DNA from 3 places in the Blastococcus saxobsidens DD2 genome. Region 2 is predicted to be linked to each of the others. Evidence: predicted binding sites of a transcription regulator. Region 2 holds the regulator's gene; each other region holds the start of a gene.
The links. Region 2 encodes LexA, which represses DNA repair genes until DNA is damaged. Its sites were predicted from a motif close to TCGAACANNTGTTCGA; they were not measured.
Positions count from the first base shown of each region.

Region 1: BLASA_RS03115 (HNH endonuclease signature motif containing protein) is a predicted target of LexA. The motif match lies at 1,270-1,285, and genes of this name have one in related genera.
Region 3: BLASA_RS00240 (aldose 1-epimerase family protein) is a predicted target of LexA. The motif match lies at 1,474-1,489, and genes of this name have one in related genera.

Region 1 covers NC_016943.1:663,663-665,925, reverse strand. Annotated here, with positions in the region: gene BLASA_RS03125 (Fpg/Nei family DNA glycosylase) at 1-56, shown strand, start outside; gene BLASA_RS03120 (hypothetical protein) at 100-1,170, shown strand; gene BLASA_RS03115 (HNH endonuclease signature motif containing protein) at 1,290-2,263, shown strand, end outside.
Region 2 covers NC_016943.1:3,535,440-3,537,702, forward strand. Annotated here, with positions in the region: gene BLASA_RS16720 (LysM peptidoglycan-binding domain-containing protein) at 1-375, opposite strand, end outside; gene lexA (transcriptional repressor LexA) at 583-1,350, shown strand; gene BLASA_RS16730 (enoyl-CoA hydratase/isomerase family protein) at 1,420-2,208, opposite strand; gene BLASA_RS16735 (ABC transporter permease) at 2,205-2,263, opposite strand, start outside.
Region 3 covers NC_016943.1:57,335-59,597, reverse strand. Annotated here, with positions in the region: gene BLASA_RS00245 (MOSC domain-containing protein) at 1-400, opposite strand, end outside; gene BLASA_RS00240 (aldose 1-epimerase family protein) at 402-1,328, opposite strand; gene BLASA_RS23155 (hypothetical protein) at 1,695-2,263, opposite strand, start outside.

The DNA.
Region 1 (2,263 bases), 2.0 Mb from region 2:
CCCAGGTCATGGTCGGGCGCAACCTCTACTGGTGCCCGGTCTGCCAGGCCACCTGAGCAGCCGGACGTCGCACCGGAGCCGGGAGTACCGTCGATGGGAATGAGATCTGCCCTGGGATCCGTCGTCGTCACGACCAGCGCCGTGGTCGCGCTGCTCGGTGCACCGGCGACCGCGGGCGCCGCCGAGACCGGCACCCGACCGGAGGCAGGCAGCGAGCAGTCGAGCCAGACGGAGCGCGCGGAGCGAGCGCTCCCCACGGAGCGGGACACCCGATCGTCACGCGCCGAGGCCGAGCAGGACGACGCCGAGCAGGCCGACGCCGACCAGGCCGAGACCGAGCAGGCCGAGACCGAGGCCGACCAGGCCGAGACCGAGGCCGACCAGGACGAGGCCGAGGCAGAGACCGACGCCGACCAGGCCGAGGCCGACCGGACCCGGTCCGGCACCTCCCTCGGCTACGACGTCTCTCATCCGCAGTGCGGCACCGACCTCCCCGACGACCGGGCCTTCGCGATCGTGGGCGTCAACGGCGGGCTCTCCACCCGGGCCAACCCCTGCCTGTCCCACCAGCTGGCCTGGGCGCACGGATCCTCCGGCCGGGTGGACGACCAGCCCGCCGCACAGCTGTACCTGAACACCGCGAACCCGGGCCAGGTGCTCGACCTGGTCACCACGTGGCCCACCGACGGGGACACCCCGTACGGCGACTGCGACGGCGGCAACTCCCTGGCCTGCTCGTGGCAGTACGGGTGGGAGCGGGCGGAGAACAGTGCCCTCTCCTTCGTGCGGCCGGCCGCGCGGTCGGCGCGGGTGGACAGCCAGCCCTCGCGGTACACCTGGTGGCTCGACGTCGAGACGATGAACACCTGGCAGATCGGCTCCGACGACGCCCGCGACCGCAACCGCGCCACGCTCGAGGGCATGGCCGCCTACCTGCTGTCCGAGGATGCCGAGGTCGGCGTCTACTCGACCGGCTACCAGTGGGGCCGGATCGTCGGCGAGGTACCCAGGTACAGCAACCTGGCCGGCCTCGACAGCTGGCTGGCCGGCGCCGACGATCTCGAGGACGCCCGGGACACCTGCGACGACGACCCGCTGGTGCCCGGCGGCACGGTGACGCTGGTCCAGTACGTCGAGGACGACCTGGACCACAACCACGCCTGCCGCTGACACCCCCGGTCAGACCCGGGATCCGCGAGTGAGTGGCGGTCGGACGCGCGACGATCGTGCTGGCCACCCACCACTATCGCGACCCATTTCTGTCAGTGGCCGAACATATGATCGAACACATGGAGCAGGAGCCCACTGTCGCGGCCGGCACATCCGGCACATCCGGTGCACCCGTGGCCGGCTGGGCGTCGGGGCCGTTGGGCGCGGTGCAGGCGGCCGATCGGGAGATCGCCCGGCAGACGGCGGTGCGAGCGCGGGCGGTGGCGGAGTTCGCGGCGTCCCGGCCGGCGTCGGTGGACCGGCAGCCGGGTGAGCCGGGTGCCATGAGCGCCGAGCGGCGGGCGGCCCGGCCGCAGGTGCTCGCCGATGTCAGCGAGTGGGCGGCGCAGGAGCTCGCCGTCGCGCTGTCGCTCTCCACCGAGGCTGCGGAACAGCTGCTGACGCGGTCGTTGACACTCGTGCACCGGCTGCCCGGCACCCTGGCCGCGCTGGAGGCGGGCGTGCTGCACGTCGGGCACCTGTGGACGATGCTGGAACGGGTCGCGCCCATCACCGACGACGCCGTGCGCGCACGGACGGAGAAGGCCCTGCTGGACTGGGCCGCGGATCGGGTCACGACCCCCGCCCAGCTCGCTGCCAAGGCCCGCCGGCTGGGCCTGGCCCGTCAGGACGCCGAGCGGCTGCTCCAGGCCCTGCGCGAGCGCGGCGTCTCCGTCCGGCCCGACCGTCGGGACGGGATGGCGGTGGTCGAGTCGCTGCTGAGCGTGCCCGAGGCGCAGGCGGTGGTCGACGTGCTGGGCCGGTACGCCGACGCCCTCGACGACCCCGAGGACCGCCGCACCCGGGGGCAGAAGATGGCCGACGTGCTGCTCGACCTGGTGCTGCGCCCGGGTGAGAGCCGGCTGCCGCCGGTACAGGCGCAGCTCACCGTCGTGGCCGGGGTGCGGACCCTGGCCGGTGGCGAGGAACCCGGCGAGATCGGCGGTGAGCCGGTGCCGGCCGAGATGGTCCGGGCGCTGGCGCGCGGCCTCGGTCTGCTGGCGCCTGCGGCAGCAGGCCCGGCGGATACCGGGTCGACCGGCGAGGGCCCGCG
Region 2 (2,263 bases):
GTCGCCCGGCTCGACGATGACGCTGCTGGTGCCCATGAGCTCCAGGCGCTCTGCGTCGTCACTCAGCAGCGCACCGGCGGCTGCGGCGATCCCCGTGACCACGAGGAGCAGCAGGACCACCACCAGGCGCCGGCCCCGTGCGGTCAACCGCAGCGGCGGGGCCTGCGGGCCGGCCGTCCGGCGCGGCACCGGTCGGACCGCCTCGGGGTCCGGCGACAAGGCGACCGAGCGACGTCGCGGCGCCGGCGGGACCGCGTACGCGGCGGGTACCGGCGGCAGCGCCCGGAGATGCCGCGCGGAGGGCGCCGCGCCGGCGACCCGGCCCTCCACCCCCACCTCGCCGCCATGCGCCAACAGTGCACGAGTGCTCGCCATCGCTGTCCACCTCTCGCCGGCCGACGCCCGTCGACCCGAACACACGTTCGATTCGAACGTCTGTCCGATGTGTACCGGATGCCACCGACAGATGCGACGCGACACGACGATCTTCGAACACCTGTTTGAACTGTCCGGCGATCGGCGTTACGGTTCCTCCGACGACCAGGGCTGAGCAGCTGCACGGGCAGCCGGCGAGGAGGAGACGTGACGGACTCGAGTGGGACGTCCGGCGGCCGACGTGGCACCGCGGGCACCACACCGGACCCGGCCGGCGATTCGGCGTCGGTGCGCACCTTCCCCGACCGGAGCGCCGACGGCGACGGCCTGACCCAGCGGCAACGCCGGGTGCTGGAGGTGATCCGCGACTCCATCGAGCGTCGCGGCTACCCGCCGTCCGTCCGGGAGATCGGTGAGGCCGTCGGCCTCTCCTCCGCCTCGTCGGTCGCCCACCAGCTGTCGGTCCTGCAGAAGAAGGGCTGGCTGCGCCGCGACCCCAACCGGCCCCGGGCCCTCGACGTGCGTCTTCCCGGCGAGGCCGGCCGCAGCGCGACCGCGGTCGTCGAGCCGCCGGCGCTCGGGGACGGCGACCGGGCGTCGGCGCCCGCGTACGTGCCGCTGGTCGGGCGGATCGCGGCCGGTGGCCCGGTCCTCGCCGAGCAAGCGGTGGAAGACGTCTTCCCCCTCCCGCGCGAGCTCGTCGGCGAGGGCACGGTCTTCATGCTCAAGGTGGCCGGTGACTCGATGGTCGAGGCAGCCATCTGCGACGGCGACTGGGTCGTGGTGCGTCAGCAGCCCACGGCGGAGAACGGTGAGATCGTGGCCGCCATGATCGACGGCGAGGCGACGGTCAAGACGTACAAGCGCCGGGACGGGCACGTGTGGCTGCTGCCGCACAACTCCGCCTACGAGCCCATCCCGGGCGATGAGGCGACGATCCTCGGCCGGGTGGTCAGCGTCCTCCGCCGGGTCTGATCCCGGAACGGCCGACGGCGGGTCCGTCCTCCGGAGAGGTCGGACCCGCCGTTGACGTCCGAGGATCGATCAGCGCCGGTTGTAGTCGCCGTCCCGCTTCTCGAAGAAGGCCCGGAGCGCCTCCTGGTGGTCCTCGGTACGGAACATCTCCAGGAACCGCTTGGTCTGCAGCGCCTGTCCCTGGGCGAAGTCCATCTCGAAGGCCCCCGTCACCGCCTCCTTCGTGACCTCGACCGACAGCGGGGCACGCGTGGCGATGCGCTGCGCCTTCGCCAGCGCGGCAGGCATCAGATCGGCCGGCTCGTGGACCTCGGTCACCAGTCCCCAGTTGAGCGCCTGCTGGGCGGTGTAGCGGGCGCCGGTCAGCAGGATCTCCTTGGCCGGGCCGAGCCCGATCACGCGGGGCAGGCGCCAGAAGCTGACGATGAGACCGACGTTCACGCCGGCGGCCACGAAGAACGCGTCCGTGGACGCGATGCGGATGTCGCAGCAGAGGGAGAACTCCAGCCCCCCGCCGATCGTCGCCCCGTTGATGGCCGCGATGACCGGCGCGCGGAAGTGCTGGACTCCGTTGAGCACCCGGCTGAACTCGGCGAGGTAGTCGGTCAGCTGCTCGTCGCTCATGGACTGGTCCTCGCCCAGGTGCGCTCCCGCGGTGAAGGCGCGGCCCTCACCGGTGATCACCAGGCACCGGACGTTCTCGTCGGCGTCCAGGATGTCCAGCGCCTTCATGAAGGACCGCCGGCTCTCCCAGCTGAAGGTGTTGGAGGGAGGGCTGTCCAGCGTGAGGACGGCGATGTGCGGGGTCTCGTAGCGCAGGTGGACGCCGCTACCGACATCGGTGGTGGTCACGGTCATGCTGCTTCCTCCGGGGGTGTGTTGAGTGCGACGGACGGGGAACGGCGGGACCGCC
Region 3 (2,263 bases), 1.4 Mb from region 2:
GGGGGCTGTCGTGGAACGGACCGGGCGCACCCTCCCACTGCAGCCACTCGGTGGGGTCCGGCACCTCCTCGTCGGCCGGCGTCTCGTAGCTGGGCGCCGCACCGTCGGCGGTCGCCTCGCGGAGCTCCACCCGGCGGCCCAGCCAGTCGGACAGCACGTCCTCGTCGGCGGTGACCGTGCCGTCGGGGAGCACGACCTCGACGCCGCCGTCCGGGCGCACCCGGGCCGCGCCGAACAGCAGCTCGGGCACCCGGCGGGCGGTGAGGCCCAGGCCGGTGCCACGATCGAAGAGCGCCCAGCGACGGTCGCCGACGGTGCCGAGGACACCCATCTGCGCCTCGGTCAGCCGCTCACCCTGCAGCGACTTCACCGGGTACCGCCACAGCTCGATGACCTGCACGTCAGGCCGCCGGGTTCCAGGCCAGGGACCAGCTGCCGGTCCACTCCTGGCCCGGTTCGAGGACCAGCAGGTCGGCGCCGTCGGCGAGCGCGTTCGGCGGGCAGGTCATCGGTTCGACAGCGAGGCTGCGCCGCCACTGGCCGGCCGGCAGGGTGTCGCCGGTGTAGATCTGCAGCCACGGCCACGCGGCGTCGACCGAGATCACCAGCTCGCCGGCGCTGCCGCTGAGCCGGACGTTCGCCCAGCCCTCGGCGTCGCGGGCGAGGTCGGTGAGCGGGGTGTCCAGCGCCCGGTCGCCGATCCGGCCCACCGCGCCGTCGAAGGGCCGGCGCTCCCCCGTCGGCATCCCGCCGTCGAGGACCAGCTCGGTGCGGGCGGGCAGCGCCAGCTCGGCGTCGCCGATACCGCCGTCGGCCGTCGCGCCGACGGAGAGGTAGGGGTGGAAACCGGCGCCGAAGGGCGCCGGCCGGTCGCCGGCGTTCCGCACCCGAAGGGTGCTGGTCAGCCGGTCGTCGCTCAGCACGTGGTCGACCGCGGCGGCGAGCCGGAACGGGTAGCCCGCGTGCGGCTCGATCGTCGTCCCGACCGTGACGGACCGGTCCGCTTCCGCCAGTACCGACCATGGCTGCCAGGCCACCAGCCCGTGGATGGCGTGCGGCTCCACCGGTGACTGGACCTCCAGCTGGAACTCCTCGCCCTCCCACGACCACCGGCCGTGCCGGAGGCGGTTGGGCCAGGGCACCAGGACAGCGCCGCGCCAGCCGGGGGCGACGGTGCCGGGGGCGTAGCCGTCCAGGACCTCCCAGTTCCCGACCGCGAGCCGGCGCAGCGTCCCGCCGCGGAGGTCCACGGCCAGCCGCGCGTCGCCGGCGGTCAGCTCGACGTCACTGGGCGTGGTGGCGGGCCAGGGGGCGGACGACGGTGGCATGGCGCCACTCCACCACACCCGGGGCACCGGCTCACGTCCTGGTCGTAGCACGTATCCCCCTGGCCGACCGGATCGGCTGTGCATACCGCAGATCCGTCCACAGGGCCGTTGACCTGCGGTTTCTGTCATCGCCGGCGCCTATGGTGCGTACAGGTGCTCGATCGGATGTGGGGAAGGAGGCGGTCGGCGGTGTCGTCCTGGCGGTCGGTGCTCGACCAGCTCGCCGCGCTCGATCCCGCCGACTTCGACCGGTGAGCGTCCGCGCCGGCCCGGCGCCACCGGGACCGGGATGACGTCGGAGGACCATGCAGGGGGCCGGGCGGAACGACGCCCGCCCGGTCCCCCGCATGCCCGGATCGCGGCCCGTCAGGGGTGGTAGGTCACCTGCTCCGCGAACTCCACGACCTGCTCCTGCGTGAACGCATCGGGCACCTGGAGGGTGAAGGTGGTGCCGTCCTCGAACTGCCCCTGGAGGTACCAGCCGCGGTCCCTCGGCCCGCTGTCGACCCGCACCAGCGCCGCCGGCCGGCCCTGCACCGTCACGTCGAGCTGCGGACCCACGGGGCCCATGAGGTTCTCCCGCACCTGCTCCAGCGGGGGAACGTCCTCGGGCAGCGGCACGTGCACCGTGACCGTCTGCTGCTCGTAGGCATCGTTGACCAGGGTGAGGACGCGGCCCATCTTGAAGAACTGCACCGACCAGCCGGCCGGGGCGAGTTCGGCGGTGAGCGTGGCCCGCTGCGGCCGGTCGACCAAGGACTCGGCGACGGCCACCAGCTCCGAGGTCCGGCTGTACCGGCCCTCCCCCGACATCACCACCCACTGGTCCTCCGCTCGTTCCCAGACGAGTTCGGCGAACCGCTCGCGCTCGCAGACGGTCAGGCCGTCCTCGCAGTACAGCTCGCGCACCCCCCGGACGAGGTCGGCCGCCACCC